Linked DNA regions of Minwuia thermotolerans. The protein of the gene in region 1 interacts with the protein of each later gene in a pairwise test. Links are inferred from orthologs where the notes say so. Each region holds a gene or a part of one and is shown on either strand. Other genes may lie near its edges. The genes, in order: leuS and ligA.

Region 1 (8,772 bases):
CACGAGGCCGGGGCCGAGGACCTGATCCTGGAGGACCGGGGCGGGACCGCGCCGGGCGTCGCGGGCGTGGTCACCGACCGCGGCGAACGGCTCCGCGCGGGCCGGGTGATTCTCACCACGGGGACCTTCCTGCGCGGCCTGATCCATCTCGGCGAGAAGAACTGGCCCGCCGGAAGGGCGGGGGAGGCGCCGGCCGTGGGCCTGGCCGCCACGCTCGACCGGCTGGGCTTCCGCCTCGGGCGGCTGAAGACGGGCACGCCGCCCAGGCTCGACCGCCGCAGCATCGACTACGCCGCGCTGGAGGCGCAGCCGGGCGACGAGCCGCCCGTGCCCTTCTCCTGGATGACGGCGCGGATCGCGACGCCGCAGCTGCCCTGTCACATCACCGAGACGACGCCGGAAGCTCACGCGATCATCCGCGCCAATCTCGCGCGCTCGCCGATGTATTCGGGCCGGATCGAGTCGGCGGGGCCGCGCTACTGCCCCTCGATCGAGGACAAGGTGGTCCGCTTCGCCGACCGGGACCGCCACCAGATCTTCCTGGAGCCCGAGGGCCTGGAAAGCGATCTGGTCTACCCGAACGGCATCTCGACCTCGCTGCCGGAGGATGTGCAGCGCGCCATGATCGCGGTCCTACCGGGGCTGGCGAAGGCGCGCATCGTCCGCCCCGGCTACGCCATCGAATACGATTTCGTGGACCCGCGGGAGCTGCATCCGAGCCTCGAGGCCCGACGCGTGGTCGGACTCTATCTCGCCGGTCAGATCAACGGTACGACCGGCTATGAGGAGGCGGCCGGGCAGGGCCTGCTGGCCGGTCTCAACGCCGCCCGCGACGCGTCCGGCCAGCCGCCGGTGATTCTCGGCCGCGCGGACGCCTATATCGGGGTGATGATCGACGATCTGGTGACCCGCGGCGCTACCGAGCCCTATCGCATGTTCACCTCGCGCGCCGAATATCGCCTGACGCTCCGCGCCGACAACGCCGACCAGCGCCTGACCGAACTCGGCATCGAAGCGGGTGTCGTCGGCGGTGAGCGCGCGGCCATGTTCCGCGCGCGGATGGGGGAACTGGACAATGCCCGCACGATGATGGCGGAGCGCAGCCTGACCCCGCCCGAAGCGCAGCGCCACGGCCTCTCGGTCAACGCCGACGGCCAGCGGCGCAGCGCCATGGACCTGCTGCGCTACCCGTCGATCGCATTCGCGGACCTGGCCCGCATCTGGCCGGAGCTGGCCGGCATCGCGCCTGGCATCGTCGAGCAGCTCGAGATCGACGCCGTCTATGCCGGCTATCTCGACCGGCAGCAGGCGGATATCCGCGCCTTCCGCAAGGACGAGGCCGTGGCCCTCCCGGCGGATCTCGACTATGGCGCCATCGCCGGCCTGTCCAACGAGATGAAGGAAAAGCTGTCCGCGGCCCGGCCGTCCACCATCGGCCAGGCGGGCCGGATCCCGGGCGTGACCCCGGCGGCCCTGTCGCTGGTCCTGGCCCAGCTGCGCAAGGGCGCGCGCGCGGCGGCGGGCTGAGGGGCCGATGGACGCAGACGGCTTCGCGGCCCGCACCGGTGTTTCACGTGAAACAGTCGAGCGTCTGGAGATCTATGCCGCGCAGCTGCGGCGCTGGAACCGGGCGATCAATCTCGTCGCTCCGAAGACCCTGGACACGATCTGGTCGCGCCACTTCCTGGACTCCTGGCAGCTTCTCGAGATCGCCGGCGGGGCCGGCGGCGCGGGCGGGCGCTGGTACGACCTGGGCAGCGGGGGCGGATTTCCGGGCCTCGTGCTGGCCGCCTGCGGCCTCAAGGGCGTGACGCTGATCGAATCGGACCGCCGCAAGGCCACTTTCCTGCGTGAGACGGCGCGGGCGATGGAGGTCGCGGCGGCGATCCACGCCGAGCGGATCGAGGATCTCGACCTGCCGCCGGCGGACACGATCACGGCCCGCGCGCTGGCGCCGCTGCCGAAACTGATCGATCTGTCGGCGCATCTGCGCGGGCCACATACGCGCTGCCTGTTCCTCAAGGGCCAAGATGTAGAGAGTGAGTTGACTGCGGCTACGAAATATTGGAAATTCACTTTCTCCAGGCACCGAAGCCTCAGCGACAAGCGCGGGACGGTGCTGGTCATGGAGGAGCTGACGCGCCGTGACGATCCAGCATGACATCAAGGCCCAGGCCTCCCGCCGCCCGCGCACGCTGGCGGTGGTGAACCAGAAGGGCGGGGTCGGCAAGACGACGACCGCCATCAATCTCGGCACCGCCCTCGCGGCGGTCGGCCGTTCGGTGCTGATCGTCGATCTCGACGCCCAGGGCAACGCCTCGACCGGGCTCGGCATCGACCGCGACCGCCGCCGTACCAGCAGCTATCACGTGCTCGTCGACGCGGCCGCCGCCAGGGACGCAATCGTACCGTCGGACGTACCGCGCCTGGACATCATGCCGGCCTCGGTAGAACTGAGCGGCTCGGAGCTGGAGCTGATCGAGCTGCCGGAGCCGCAGCTGCGCCTGCGGCATGCGCTCGCCGCCCTACCGGCGAAATACGACTATGTGCTGATCGACTGCCCGCCCTCGCTCAATCTGGTGACGGTCAACGCCATGGCCGCGGCCGAGGCGGTGCTGGTGCCGCTGCAGTGCGAGTTCTTCGCCCTGGAGGGTCTGAGCCAGCTCATGTCGACGATCGACCGCGTGAAGCGTACCCTGAACCCGGAACTGGAGATCCAGGGAATCGTGCTCACCATGTTCGACCGCCGCAACAATCTCTCCGAGCAGGTCGCCGAGGATGTCCGCCGCCACATGGGGGCGAAGGTCTACGACGCGGTGATCCCGCGCAATGTCCGCATCTCGGAGGCGCCGTCCTATGGCCGCCCGGCCCTGCTCTACGACTACCGCTGCGCCGGCAGCCAGGCCTATATCCGCCTCGCCGGCGAACTCATCCGGCGCGAACGCGCCCGCACCGCCGCGGCCTGAAGCGCGCATGTCGGACCAGAACGAACCGCCGCGCCGGCCCGGCAACAGGGGCCTCGGACGGGGCCTGTCCGCCTTGCTGGGCGAGGCCTCGCAGGCCGATGACGAGACCCTGCAGCGCGCCCGCAGCATCCGCACCATGCCCGTCGAGCGGCTGCGGCCGGGGCGCTATCAGCCGCGTCAGAGCTTCGACGACAAGGAGATGCGCTCGCTGGTGGAATCGATCCGCCGCCAGGGCATCCTGCAGCCGATTCTGGTGCGCCGCGACCGTGACGAGCCCGAACTGTTCGAGATCGTCGCCGGCGAACGGCGCTGGCGGGCCGCCCAGGCGGCGCAGCTGCACGAGATCCCGGTGGTGGTCCGCGACCTGTCCGATGAGGACGCGCTGCGCATCGCCCTGGTCGAGAACATCCAGCGTCAGGATCTCAATCCGCTGGAGGAGGCCGAGGGCTATCGCCGGCTGATGCAGGAGTTCGGCCACGGCCAGACCGAGATCGCCGAGGCGGTGGGCAAGAGCCGCAGCCATGTCGCCAACGCCATCCGGCTGCTCGGCCTGCCGGACCGGATCAAGTCATACCTGCGCGAGGGCAAGCTGACCGCCGGCGCGGCGCGGGCCGTACTGACCGCCGAGGACCCGGTAGGTCTGGCGCAGGAGATCGTCGAACGCGGCCTCAATGTGCGCGAGGCGGAGGCCATCCGCCGCAAGGTCACGAAAGCGGCGGGCGACGCGCCGCCGCGCGCGCCGAAGGACGCCGACACGGCGGCCCTGGAGCAGAGCCTGCGCGAGGCCCTTGGCCTGGCGGTGGATGTGCGCCACAAGGGCCGGAAGGGTGGAGAAGTGCGGATTTCCTACCGTTCCCTGGAACAGCTCGACGAGATCTGCCGGCGCCTGACGCGTCATTGATCCGGGGTCCGGGCGGACCGCCCGGCTGCCCCGGACCGATTCAGCAACTGTTTGAATCTCCTGGCGTCCTGGGGCTTGACCCCAGGACCCAGTCCTTCGGTTCGCTGGCCCTTGGATCAAGTCCAGGGGCGACAGCGCATATTGGTTCAATCAACTATCGGATCACGCCAGGTCATACCCGTCCACGGTCGCCGATCAGCCGGTCCTTCCGGCCCTCCGGCAGGGCGGAAACGCGGCATCCGCCATGCCCGCCCGACGGGGTGCGGCGGCCCTACCGCGAAGCGGGACGGTGCAGGGCGGCGGCGCCGAGACGCAGCAGCAGGTTGCGGCAGACGATGCGGTCGTCGGCGTCTCCGCCGCGCATGTCGATATCGGCCTCGATGCAGAGCCGGCGGGCGAGGGCGCGCTTGCGCGACGGCCAGAGCCCGAGCTGGCGGCGGAAGGCGGCCTGGCGGTCCTTCGGCCCCAGGCGCAGCGCCCCCACCGCCTGGTCGGTGGATTTGCCCTGTTCCATCTGGGCGTCGGCCTCGTCGAACTTCTCGATATGCCGCGCCAGCGAGAGCGTCACCAGCATCGCCGGCGTCTTTTCCGCCAGGCTCTTGTCCAGCAGGGCCAGCGCGTCCGCCGTGCGGCCCTCGAAGGCGGCGAAGGCGATGGCGTCGAAACCGACCGCCGACTGGTCGCCCAGCACGGCGGCGACATCGGGCTCGGTCACGGGGCTGTCGTCGCCCAGCTTGTAGGTGGCGAGCGTCTCCAGCATCTGCCGGTTGGCCTGACGGTCGGGCCCCAGGCGCCGCGCAATCATGGCCCGCGCCGCCGGATCGACGCGCAGGCCCGAAAGCGCCTCGCCGATCAGCCGGTCCAGATCCTGCGCGCCGTCCGGATAGCAGGGCAGGGCGACCGCGGCCTTGCTGTCCTTCGCCAGCTTGCGCAGGCGGTTGGAAGGCTTGATGTCGCCGGCCTCGAAGATCACCGCGGCCGCGTCGGGCGGGGTTTCGAACAGGGCCGCCGCCGCCGCGCCCACGGCGGCCTGGCCGGCGTCGGCGACGCGGATCACCCGCTCGCCGCCGAACATGCCGATCTGGTTCGTCTCGTCGGACAGCCGCGAGGGGTCGTCAGACAGCATGTCGGCGTCCAGCCGCACGATCTGGAAGGGGTCGGGGTTGTCGCCCAGCAGGCGCTTCGCGATCCGCTCCGCGCGTTCCCGCACCAGTCCGGTATCAGGGCCATAGATGACGAAGAGCCGGTGCGGCCAGTCGGGCCCGCCCAGATAGCGGTCGACCTCCCAGGGCTTGACCTCCACGGGGCGCCGCTCTCAGTTGCGGGTGAAGTGGAAGAGCAGCCGCGTGCGGATGGCCTGGCCGACCAGCCGGCCCGCCTGTTCCGAGGCCTCGCGGCCCGCGATCAGCGTGGCGTACTCGTCATCGACGACGTTGTAGGAGACCGTGCGGCGCTCGGAACCGCTGTCCAGCACGCTCTCCCGGTCGGCGGCGAGCAGCCACCAGTGACCGGTCAGGCTGACATTGATGCGCGAGACGGTCTCGTCGGCCTGGATGCCGGCGCTTTCGCGATCTTCCAGCACCTCGAGACGGAGAAAATGTTCCGGGTCGGCGGGCTTGTCCGGCGCGCCGAGGGCGTCGAGCAGGGCGTTGCGGGTGGCGAAGGCGGCGTTGCCCTTCTGCTCCTGCACCTCGAGGCGGGAGAGCGGGCCGCGCACATCGCCTGCGCCGCCGGGCGCATAGACCGGCTGGAATCCGCAGCCCGCCAGCGCCAGCGCGCCGAGCGCCAGGGCGGCGAGGGCACCCCGCCGGGCGATGCGGCGCTCAGACGACGACATTGACGATCCGGTTCGGCACCACCACCACCTTGCGCACGGTCCTGCCCTCCATGGCGCGCTGCACGTTCGGCTCGGCCAGCGCCGCGGCTTCCACCTCGGCCGGATCGGCGTCGCGGGCCATGTTGATCACCGCGCGCTTCCTCCCCTTCACCTGAACGGCGATGGCGACGGTCTCCTGGCGCACCAGGGCCGGATCCGCCTCGGGCCAGGGCGCGTCGACGATCATGCCGTCATGACCCAACGCCGACCAGCATTCTTCGGCCAGGTGCGGGGTCATGGGCGCCATCAGCCGCACGATGGTTTCCACGGCGAAGCGCCGAGCGGCCCGGTCGGCCGGGCTGTCGCCGCCGGTCTTCTCGATCTCGTTGGCCAGTTCGTGGACGCGGGCGACGCCGCGGTTGAAATGGAACTTCTCCAGATCGCCGGTGAAGCCGTCGATGGCGCGGTGCGCGGCGCGGACGAGGTCGTGACCGGGGTCCGGCGCCCCGGCGTCGCCGGCGGCGGCGGCGCGGACCAGCCGCCAGACCCGCTGCAGGAAGCGCCAGGCGCCGTTGGCGCCCTCGTCCGACCATTCCAGATCGCGGTCGGGCGGGCTGTCGGAGAGCATGAACCAGCGTGCGGTATCGGCGCCGAAGCGGTCGATGATGGCGCCCGGGTCGACGGTGTTGTTGCGCGACTTGCTCATCTTCTCCAGTGCGCCCTCGGTCACCGGCTCGCCGGTTTCCACATGCCGCCAGGCGCCGTCGGCGCCCTTCTCCACCTCGGAGGGATAGAGCCAGCGCCCGTCCGCCGCGCGGTAGGTCCGGTGCACGACCATGCCCTGCGTGAACAGGCCCGCAAAGGGCTCGGACAGATCCGTATGACCGGTCGCGGTCATGCCGCGCATGAAGAAGCGGGAATAGAGCAGGTGCAGGATCGCGTGCTCGATGCCGCCGATATACTGATCGACCGGCAGCCAGTAGTCGGCGTCGGCGCGGCGCACGGGCTCGGTCCCGGCGTCGGCGCTGGCGAAGCGCGCGAAGTACCACGACGAATCGACGAAGGTGTCCATCGTGTCGGTTTCGCGTTCGGCGTCCGCGCCGCAGGCGGGGCAGGCGACGTGCTTCCAGGTCGGGTGGCGGTCCAGCGCGTTGCCGGGCTTGTCGAAGGTCACGTCCATGGGCAGCTCGACGGGAAGCTGCTCCGCCGGCGCCGGCACGACGCCGCAGGACGGGCAGTGGATCACCGGGATCGGGCAGCCCCAGTAGCGCTGGCGGCTGAGGCCCCAGTCGCGCAGGCGGAAGTTGACCGTGCGTTCCCCGCGGCCGGCCTGTTCCATCCGGCTGGCGACGGCGTCCTTGCCTTCCTCGATGCCCAGGCCGTCCAGGAAATCCGAATTGATCAGCCGCCCTTCGCCGGTGAAGGCCGTGTTGCCGACCTCGAAATCCGCCGGATCGGCGTCCGGGGGGCAGACGACGGGGATCACGGGCAGGCCGTATTTGCGCGCGAAATCCAGGTCGCGCTGGTCATGGGCCGGACAGCCGAAGATCGCGCCGGTGCCGTAGTCCATCAGGATGAAGTTGGCGATGTAGACCGGCAGGGTCTGGCCCTCGACGAAGGGGTGCCGGACCCGCAGGCCCGTGTCGAAGCCGCGCTTCTCGGCGCGCTCCAGCTCCTCCTCGGAGGTGCCCATGCGCCGGCATTCCTCGACGAAGGCGGCCGCCTCGGCGTTCGCCGCCGCCGCCTGCTGCGCCAGCGGATGCTCGGCGGCGACCGCCATGAAGCTGGCGCCGAAGATGGTGTCGGGGCGGGTGGTGTAGACCGTGAGGCCTTCCGCCGGGCCGCCGCCCGCGAAATCGAAGGTCATGCGCAGACCCTCCGACCGGCCGATCCACTGGGTCTGCATGGCGCGGACGCGGTCCGGCCAGCGCTCCAGGTTCGACAGTTCGGCCAGCAGATCCTCGGCGTAGCGGGTGATGCGGAAGAACCACTGGGTCAGCCGGCGCTTCTCCACCGGCGCACCCGAGCGCCAGCCCTTGCCGTCGATCACCTGCTCGTTGGCCAGCACGGTGTGGTCGACCGGATCCCAGTTGACCCAGCTTTCCCGGCGATAGACCAGATCCTGCTTCAGGAAGTCCAGGAACAGCTTCTGCTGGTGGCGGTAATAGTCCGCGTCGCAGGTGGCGAATTCCCTGGACCAGTCCAGGCTGAGGCCCATGGACTTCAGCTCCGCCTTCATGTTGGCGATGTTCTGATAGGTCCATTCCGCGGGATGCACCTTCTGGTCGCGCGCGGCGTTCTCCGCCGGCAGGCCGAAGGCGTCCCAGCCCATGGGGTGAAGCACGTTGAAGCCGCGGGCGCGCTTGTAGCGTGCGACCACGTCGCCCAGCGTGTAGTTGCGCACATGGCCCATGTGGATGCGCCCCGACGGATAGGGAAACATCTCCAGCACGTAATACTTCTCGCGCGACGTGTCGGTCGCGGCGCGGAAGCACTGGCCGTTCTCCCAAGCGGCCTGCCAGCGCGGCTCGACCTCGGCGGGATTGTATCTCTCGTTGATCTCGGTCATGCGTTCGGGAACTGAAGAAGCGGAAGGGATGGGCGCCCCGGACGGGGGCTTCAGAGACTGCCGGACTCCTGGCGCAGCACCAGGGCGCGGGCCAGGATCGAATCCACCAGGTTGGTCGGCACCGCCGGCGAGACCGGCACCTCGCGCCAGTTGCCGGCGTCGTCCAGTTCCTGGCGCTCCATCGTCAGTTCCATGGATTCGGCCCGCAGCGCGCGTGATGAAAATGCCACGTCGGCGCGGAATCTTTCGGTGGGTGCGCCGGGCGGAATGTACCATCCGGTCTCGATCACGCCGGCCAGATCGTCGAGCTCGAGGATCGGCATGAAGCCGATGGTTTCCAGCGTCGCCTGCCACATGAACGGATTGGCCGGCGCCGCTTCCGAACCTGCGGCTCCGCCGCCGCTCGAAGGCTGTGGGATAACCGTCTGATTCGAAACAGGCTGGGCCGGCGCTTCGTCGTCGCCGCCGAAGACGCCGCAGGCAGACGCAACCATGGCGAGCGCGGCGGCGAACGCCGCCC
Region 2 (8,647 bases), on another replicon or contig:
CGGCGCCTATCACGGCGAACGCGCTGGTCACGGGCTCAACAACCGGTTGCTGAAGGCCCTGTTCGCGGACCGGGCCAACTACGCCATCGAACAGGAAACGGCTGACTGGGAAGAACTCAGGCTGGTCGACGCCGCCGACTGACCGTCGGCATCCCTTCAGACTGGCATTGCTGCGGTGCGGCTATTCCGCCGCGATCCGGTGGGCCGCCGCCTGGATGCTGGTTTCCTCGCCATCGGCCAGCGCGCGCACCAGGCTGCTGATCGCGCCCTTCACGGTGCCGGTCGGCAGGCGATTGAAATTGCGCGCCAGTTCGATCGTGGTCCGGTTCTGACCGCCATGACCGAGTTCCGGCATCACGGTGGAGGGTTCCAGCCCGTCGAAGAAATATCCGACATGGCAGCCGAGCCGCCGGGAGAGATCATAGAGCCGTCCCGCACTGACGCGATTGGACCCGGTCTCGTATTTCTGAACCTGCTGGTAGGAGATGCCCAGGGTCGACGCCAGATCGTGCTGCGTCAGGCCCAGTTCGGCCCTGCGGCTGCGGATCCGCTCCCCGACATGCCGGTCGACGCTTCGGTCGTGTTGCATTTGGTCTCTCCCTGTCACCAATTGTGATCCAGTTGGGGACTTCGGCTCCGGCCGGGCTCGGTCGGCGTCTGGTCCGCAGCCTCAAGCTTCAAGTCCCGTGCCGTCTTCCGCTACGGCGCGCGGACGGGCTCGGGGCCGCTTGATTTCGCTCATCCGTCGTGAGAATAAGCCCTCATGGACTCCAGATTTCCGATCGTGCGCTCACTGGGCGCGCTGACGCTGCTGACCCTGCTTGCCGCGTTTCTCGCCGGCTGCTCGGGCGGCGAGGACGAGACTCCGGTCGCCAGCGCGCAGCCGGCCCCGGAACCCCCGGTCGAAGTGCTCTACAACAGCGCGCTCGATGCGCTCGTGGCGGAGGAGTACGAACAGGCGGCGGCCGGCTTCGATCTGGTCGAGCGGCAGTATCCCTATTCGGTCTGGGCCACCAAGGCGCAGATCATGGCGATCTTTTCCTATTACATGACCAACGATTACGACCTCGCCATCGGCGCGGCCGAACGCTTCATTCGCCTGCATCCGGGCAGCAAGGACACGCCCTATGCCCACTACATGATCGCGGTCTCCAACTACGAGCAGATCGCCGATGTGGAGCGCGACCAGGGCCGCACGCGCGAGGCGCTGAACAAGTTGCAGGAGGTTCTCCAGCGTTATCCGCGCTCGGCCTACGCTCAGGATGCCCAGGCCAAGCTGGCGCTGACCCGCGATCATCTGGCGGGCAAGGAGATGACGGTCGGCCGCTATTACCTGCAGCGCGGTCACTACGTCGCGGCCATCAACCGGTTCCGCAATGTCGTGGAGCAGTTCCAGACCACCAGCCACACGCCCGAGGCGCTGCATCGGCTGGTCGAATCCTATCTGTCCCTCGGCGTGACCGACGAGGCGCAGGCGACCGCGGCCGTGCTGGGCCACAATTACCCGCAGAGTCAGTGGTATCGGGACTCCTATGCCATGCTCCAGGGCGAGGACCTGGAGCCGGAGCCCAGCGAGGGCTCCTGGATTTCGCAGGTCTGGAACAGCATTTTCTGATGTATATGGGCGATGCTCCGGTCGCTCTCGATTCGTGACATCGTCGTCTTCGACCGGCTGGATATCGATCTGGCCGGCGGCCTTTGCGCGCTGACCGGTGAGACCGGCGCTGGCAAGTCCATCCTGCTCGATTCCCTGGGCCTCGCCATCGGCCAGCGCGCCGAAGGCCGGCTGGTCCGCTCCGGCGCCGACCGCGGCGCAGTGATCGCCGTCTTCGAGCTTCCCGGCGATCATCCCGCGCAGGAACTGTTGCGCGAACAGGAAATCGAGCCCGAGGACCAACTCATCGTCCGCCGCACCCTGTCGGCGGACGGCCGCAGCCGGGCCTTCGTCAACGACCAGCCGGTCAGCGTGGGCTTCCTCGCGCGGCTGGGCGAAACCATTGTCGAGGTACATGGGCAGGCGGCGGAGGTCGGGCTGATGAAGACGGCCAACCATCGTGGCATTCTGGACCGCTTTGCGGGCAACGACGCCCGCCTGGCGGCCGTCGCGCGGACGCACGCCGAGTGGCGGCGGCTGGAGAAGGCACACGCCGCGCGCGTCGCGGAAGTCGAGAAGGCGCGGGCGGAGCAGGACTTCCTTGAACACGCCCTGGCCGAGCTGGAGGAGCTGGCGCCGGAGCCCGGTGAGGAGGAGCGGCTGGCCGAGCGCCGCGGTTTCCTGATGCAGGTGGAGAAGATCGCCGAGGCGGTCTCCGACGCGGTCGGCGCATTGGAGGACGAAGGCGGTGTGGCCTCCCGCCTGCGCGCCGCCGAACGCGCCCTGGACCGGGTGCGGGACCGGGCCGCGGGACGGCTGGAGGCGGCGCTCGACGCACTGGCGCGGGCGGCGGTGGAGGCCGATGAGGCGGTGAACGCGATTTCCGCCGTGGCGGCCGATCTGGACGCGGAACCGGGCGAACTGGAGCGCGTCGATGAGCGGTTGTTCGCGCTGCGCGGCGCGGCGCGCAAGCACCGGGTCGAAGCGGCCGGTCTCCCGGAACTGCTGGAACGCTACCGCAGCCAGCTCGCCGCGATCGAAGGCGGCGGCCGGGACATCGAGCGGCTGGCCAGCGAAGCACAGGCAGCGCGGGAGACCTATCTTGCGGCGGCGGAGACGCTGTCGGCCGCGCGCCGCGAAGCGGCCGGCCGGCTGGATGAGGCGGTTCGCGGCGAACTCGAGCCCCTTCGAATGGGCGGGGCGCGGTTCCTGACCGGCGTCGCGCCGCTGGGGGAGCAGGACTGGGGCGCGCAGGGCGCCGATCAGGTGCGCTTCGAGGTCGCCACCAATCCGGGCGCGGAGCCCGGCCCGATCGCGAAGATCGCTTCGGGGGGCGAACTCTCGCGTTTCATGCTGGCGCTGAAGGTGGTGCTGGCCGGTTCGGGCGATGCGCCGGTGCTGATCTTCGACGAGGTCGACCGAGGCGTCGGCGGCGCGACGGCCGACGCCGTGGGCGAGCGGCTGCAACGTCTCGCCGGGCGCTTCCAGGTTCTGGTCGTCACCCACAGTCCGCAGGTCGCCGCGCGCGCGGGGCGGCAGTGGCTGATCGCCAAGGACGTCTCCGACCGCGCCACGACGCGCGTTGTCCGGCTGGAAAGCGGCGAACGGCGCGAGGAGATCGCGCGGATGCTTTCCGGCGCTGAGATCACCGCGGAAGCGCGCGCCGCCGCCGACAAGCTGCTGAGCGGGAGGCAGCCATGAGCGACAAGGCGCCGATCGAAGCGCGCGAGGAGCACGCCGGGCTGGTGAAGCAGATCCGCGAACACGACCGCCGCTATTACCAGGAGGATGCGCCGACGGTCACGGACGCCGAATACGACCGGCTGCGCGCGCGTCTGGAGGAACTGGAGGCGGAGCATCCGGACCTCGTGACCCCGGACAGCCCGACGCAGAGCGTGGGCGCGGCGCCGGCCTCCGGCTTCGGCAAGGTGACGCACGCCCGGCCCATGCTCTCGCTGGGCAACGCCTTTTCCGAAGAGGACGTCGCCGACTTCATCCAGCGCGTGCGCCGGTTTCTCAACCTCGACGCCGAAACGGAAATCGCGCTCAACGCCGAGCCCAAGATCGACGGGCTGTCGGCCTCGCTCCGCTACGAGAAGAGGCGGCTGGTCACCGGCGCAACGCGCGGCGACGGCTATGAGGGCGAGGACGTCACCGCCAATATCCGCACCGTGGGCGACATTCCGAACGAGTTGCCGAACGGCGCGCCGGATGTCTTCGAGGTGCGCGGCGAGGTCTACATGTCGAAGACGGCCTTCGCCGAGCTGAACCGCGCCCAGGCTGAGGCGGGGCGGCAGATCTACGCCAATCCGCGCAATGCGGCGGCCGGCTCGCTCCGCCAGATCGACGCTTCGGTCACGGCGAACCGGAAACTCGCCTTCTTCGCCTATTCCTGGGGGGAGGTCTCGGCCCTGCCCGCCGACACCCAGTCCGGCGTGCTGGCGGCGCTCGAAGGCTGGGGCTTCACCATCAATCCGCTGACGCGCATCTGCCACGGCATCGACGAGATCATGGCGCTCTACCGGGAGATCGAGGCCGGGCGCGGGGAACTCGACTACGACATCGACGGCGTCGTCTACAAGGTCGACCGCCTCGACTGGCAGGACCGGCTCGGCTATGTCAGCCGCAGCCCGCGATTCGCCATCGCCCACAAGTTTCCGGCCGAAAAGGCCATGACGGTGCTGAAGGGCATCGACATCCAGGTTGGCCGAACGGGCGCGCTGACGCCGGTGGCGCGGCTGGAGCCGGTGACCGTCGGCGGTGTCGTGGTCTCCAACGCGACGCTCCACAACGAGGACGAGATCGCCCGCAAGGACGTCCGTATCGGCGACACGGTGATCCTGCAGCGCGCCGGGGACGTGATCCCGCAGATCCTGGGCGTGGTCGAGGACAAGCGGCCCGGGGACGCGAAGCCCTACGAGTTTCCCGAGACCTGCCCGGCCTGCGGCAGCCACGCCGCCCGCGACGTGCGCGCCGACGGCCAGCTCGACGTGGTGCGCCGCTGCACCGGCGGACTGATCTGCCCCGCCCAGGCGGTGGAGCGGCTCAAGCACTTCGTCTCCCGCAACGCCTTCGACATCGAAGGTCTGGGCACGCGGCAGATCGAGATGTTCTTTCAGGAAGGCGTGATCCGAGCCCCTGCGGACATCTTCACCTTGCCCGGGCGCAACGGGGAATTGAAGCTGGAGGAACGCGAGGGCTTCGGCGCGACATCGGTGCGGAACCTGTTCGCCGCCATCGAGGAACGCCGCGAGATCGGCCTGGACCGTTTCCTGTTCGCCCTCGGCATCCGCCATGTGGGCCAGCAGACCGCGCGCGTGCTGGCGACCAACTATCTCAGGCTCGACGACCTTCTGGCGGCTGCAAGGGCGGCGGCGGAAGGACCGGAGTCGGAGGCCTATCAGGAACTGGTCGCCATCGACGGCATCGGCGCGACTGTCGCCGACGCGCTGGCCGAGTTCGCCGCCGAACCGCACAACCGCGAGGTTCTCGACGCGCTGCTGGCGGAAGTGCGGGTCACGGATTTCGAAGCGCCGAAGCGCGACACGGCGGTCGCCGGCAAGACCGTGGTGTTCACCGGTACGCTGGAAACCATGACCCGGGACGAGGCCAAGGCCCGTGCGGAATCGTTGGGGGCAAAGGTTTCCGGCTCGGTCTCGAAGAAGACCGACTACGTCGTCGCCGGCCCCGGGGCCGGCTCCAAGGCGAAGAAGGCCGCCGAACTGGGCATCACGACCCTGACCGAGCAGGAATGGCTGGAACTTATAGGCTAAAGCGTTCCGGTGTTTGATTGAATCGCCGCCGCCGCTTGGGTGTCATGCCCGCCCCCGTGCGGGCATCCGGCCAGGATCATCGACTTGCGGCGCAGCCGCTCCGAACCCCCGCACAGAGGCGGGGGTGACTCGCCGAGTGAGTGGCGGTTCCGCAATTTGGTGAATCGATCTGTCCCGTTGACCGTTTAGTCGCTCCGGCGCAGCCGCACCCGGCATGGCGGAACCGCGAGGCCGGCGACGCCGATGCCGGTGACATAGATGCTGCCGCAGTTCTCGTGCGGGCCCTCGCGTGAGCCGGTCACCACATAAAGATCGCGGAGATCGTTACCGCCGAAGGCCACGCTGGTGACCATCGGCAGCGGAACCCGGAGGCTTTCCCGCAGCGACCCGTCCGGCTCCAGCACGGCGACGCGGCCGCCGAAGGCGACGGCGACAACGACGGCGCCGTCCTCGGCGACGCACAGCCCGTCCGGATGACCGTCCTCGAACTCGGCGAATACCGACCACTCGCCGACCCGGCCGTCGTCGACATCGTAGACCCGGACGATGTTCTTCCGGGCGTCCGAATGGTAGAGCCGCTTGCCGTCGGGCGAGAAGCCCATGCCGTTGGTCAGCATGACGCCGTCGGAAACCGTCGAGGCGGTGCCATCCAGGTGAATGACATGGAGGTGTCCCGGCCGTTCGGGATCGCCGCTGAAGACCTGGAAGCCGAGCGAGCCGACAAAAAGCCGGCCGGCCGCGTCGGTGGTGAAGTCGTTGAAGCCGATGGCCGTTTCGGTGATGTCCTTGTCCAGCAGGATTTCCGTGCGCGTCCCGTCGAAGCTCTTGAATGCGATGTTGCGTCCGCCGACCACCACGCCGCCGTCGGCATGATGGACCATGCCGCCGATGCCGCGGCGGTGGGGGAGAAGCGTCGTCACCGCGCCGTCACGGCCCAGGGCGTGAACCCCGCCGTTCTGAACGTCGCTGAACAGCAGCCCGCGTTCCGCATCCCACAGCGGCGCCTCGATCAGGCCGTAGCCCGTCGCCAGTTGCTTCATGTCGCATTCCTCCCGCGCGGCATTCTGGGCGAGGGCGTCGGAGCGGGCAAAGAAAAACCCCGGAAGCGGCGCTTCCGGGGTTTCCCGTTCGGTTCTGGCCGTGGCGTCAGTCGCGCCGGCGGGGACGGCGGTCGCCGCCGCCCGAGCGCTCGCGCTGGGGCAGGGGCTCGACGCCCTCCTTCTCGATGCCGGTCTCCTGATCGACATAGCGCATCGACAGGCGCACCTTGCCGCGGTCGTCGACCTCCAGCAGCTTGACGTAGACCTCATCGCCCTCGTTGACGACGTCGGTCACTTTCTCGGTGCGGCCTTCCTGCATCTCGGAGACATGGACCAGGCCGTCGCGACTTCCGAAGAAGTTCACGAAGGCGCCGAAGTCCATGATCTTCACGACCTTGCCCTTGTAGACCGCGCCGGGCTCCGGCTCCGCGACGATGGAATGGATCCAGTCCAGCGCCTTCTGCGCGGCGTCGCCGTCGCTGGAAGCCACCTTCACCGTGCCGTCGTCGTCGATGTCGATCTTGCAGCCGGTGACCTCGGTGATTTCCCGGATCACCTTGCCGCCGGTGCCGATGACGTCGCGGATCTTGTCGGTCGGAACCTTGATCACGGAGATGCGCGGAGCGGTCTCCTTCAGCTCCTCGCGGCCTGCGCTGATCGCCTTGGACATGCAGTCCAGGATGTGGGCGCGGCCCTCATTGGCCTGACCGAGGGCGGTCTTCATGATCTCCTCGGTGATGCCCGCGATCTTGATGTCCATCTGCAGCGAGGTGACGCCCTTCGACGTGCCGGCCACCTTGAAATCCATGTCGCCCAGATGATCCTCGTCGCCGAGGATATCGGACAGGACGGCGTGACGATCGCCTTCCAGGATCAGGCCCATGGCGATGCCGGAGACCGGGCGGCGCAGCGGCACGCCCGCATCCATCATCGCAAGCGAGGTGCCGCAGACGGTCGCCATCGAGGAAGAACCGTTGGATTCCGTCACCTCGGAAACGATCCGGATGGTGTAGGGGAACTCGGTCTTCGACGGCATCAGCGGATGCACCGCCCGCCAGGCCAGCTTGCCGTGGCCGATCTCCCGGCGTCCCGGGCCCAGGCGGAAGCTGGTCTCGCCCACCGAATAGGGCGGGAAGTTGTAGTGCAGCATGAAGTGCTCGCGGCTTTCGCCGGCCAGCGCGTCGATGATCTGCTCGTCCTGGCCGGTCCCCAGTGTGGTGACCACCAGGGCCTGGGTCTCGCCGCGGGTGAACAGCGCCGAACCGTGCGCGCGGGGCAGGATGCCGACCTCGCATTCGATCGGGCGGACCGTGCGGGTGTCGCGGCCGTCGATGCGCTTGCCGGTGTCCAGGATGCCGTTGCGGACGATGTTCTTCTCGAGGTCCTTGAGCGCGGCGCCGACAGCCTGCCGGCCTTCCTCGTGTTCGGCCAGGGCGTCCTTGACCTTCTGCTTGGCCGCCGAGACGGCGTCCTGGCGGGCGGTCTTCTCGCGGATCGTGTAGGCGGCGGCGAGATCGTCGCGGGCGATGCCGGAGATCTGCTCCATCAGAGAGTCGGTGTAGAGCGGCGGCGGCGGGGCCCAGGGCTCCTTCGCGGCCGTCTCGGCCAGGTCGATGATGGCGTCGATGACTTCCTGATAGGCCTTGTGGCCGAACATCACCGCGCCCAGCATTTCGTCCTCGCTGAGCTCGTCGGCCTCCGATTCCACCATCATGACGGCGTCGACGGTGCCGGCCACGACCAGGTCGAGCCGCGAATCGGGCATCTGCTGGCGTGTGGGGTTGAGCACGTACTCGCCGTCCACCATGCCTACGCGGCAGCCGCCCAGCGGGCCCATGAAAGGCAGGCCGGAAATGGTCAGCGCCGCGGAGGCGCCCACCATCGCGGCGACGTCGGGCTCATTCTCCAGATCGTGCTGCAGCACGGTGCAGATGATCTGGGTCTCGTTCTTGAAGCCCGGGGCGAACAGCGGCCGGACGGGCCGGTCGATCAGGCGGCTGGTCAGCGTCTCGCTGTCGGCCGGCCGGCCCTCTCGCTTGAAGAAGCCGCCCGGGATCTTGCCCGCGGCGAAATACTTCTCCTGGTAATTGACGGTCAGCGGGAAGAAATCCAGGTCCGGCTTCGGGGACCTTTCGGCGACGACCGTGCAGAGCACCATGGTTTCGCCATAGGTCACCATCACGGAGCCTGTCGCCTGGCGGGCGACCTTGCCCGTTTCGAGGACCAGCTTGCGCCCGCCC

Evidence for each region.
Region 2: the proteins of leuS (region 1) and ligA interact in binary tests that used the Escherichia coli proteins (3 or more experiments, as listed by UniProt). The link is inferred for Minwuia thermotolerans from one-to-one orthologs.

The regions. Positions count from the first base shown.
Region 1 is NZ_PIGG01000015.1:96,540-105,311, reverse strand. What follows is about bases 5,472-8,596. They hold leuS (leucine--tRNA ligase), read right to left. Parts: upstream 8,253-8,596; coding sequence 5,691-8,252; downstream 5,472-5,690. Other genes in these bases: CWC60_RS03630 (DUF3576 domain-containing protein), read right to left, coding at 8,303-8,596; CWC60_RS03640 (hypothetical protein), read right to left, coding at 5,472-5,704. Also shown: tRNA uridine-5-carboxymethylaminomethyl(34) synthesis enzyme MnmG, read left to right, coding at 1-1,527; 16S rRNA (guanine(527)-N(7))-methyltransferase RsmG, read left to right, coding at 1,535-2,161; CWC60_RS03655 (ParA family protein), read left to right, coding at 2,163-2,966; CWC60_RS03650 (ParB/RepB/Spo0J family partition protein), read left to right, coding at 2,974-3,867; holA (DNA polymerase III subunit delta), read right to left, coding at 4,139-5,170; more of CWC60_RS03640, read right to left, coding at 5,183-5,471; more of CWC60_RS03630, read right to left, coding at 8,597-8,772.
Region 2 is NZ_PIGG01000026.1:24,404-33,050, forward strand. What follows is about bases 2,830-5,829. They hold ligA (NAD-dependent DNA ligase LigA), read left to right. Parts: upstream 2,830-3,291; coding sequence 3,292-5,367; downstream 5,368-5,829. Other genes in these bases: recN (DNA repair protein RecN), read left to right, coding at 2,830-3,295; CWC60_RS05840 (SMP-30/gluconolactonase/LRE family protein), read right to left, coding at 5,553-5,829. Also shown: lpxC (UDP-3-O-acyl-N-acetylglucosamine deacetylase), read left to right, coding at 1-142; CWC60_RS05820 (helix-turn-helix domain-containing protein), read right to left, coding at 182-589; CWC60_RS05825 (outer membrane protein assembly factor BamD), read left to right, coding at 764-1,615; more of recN, read left to right, coding at 1,628-2,829; more of CWC60_RS05840, read right to left, coding at 5,830-6,407; pnp (polyribonucleotide nucleotidyltransferase), read right to left, coding at 6,514-8,647. UniProt on the Escherichia coli protein: DNA ligase that catalyzes the formation of phosphodiester linkages between 5'-phosphoryl and 3'-hydroxyl groups in double-stranded DNA using NAD as a coenzyme and as the energy source for the reaction.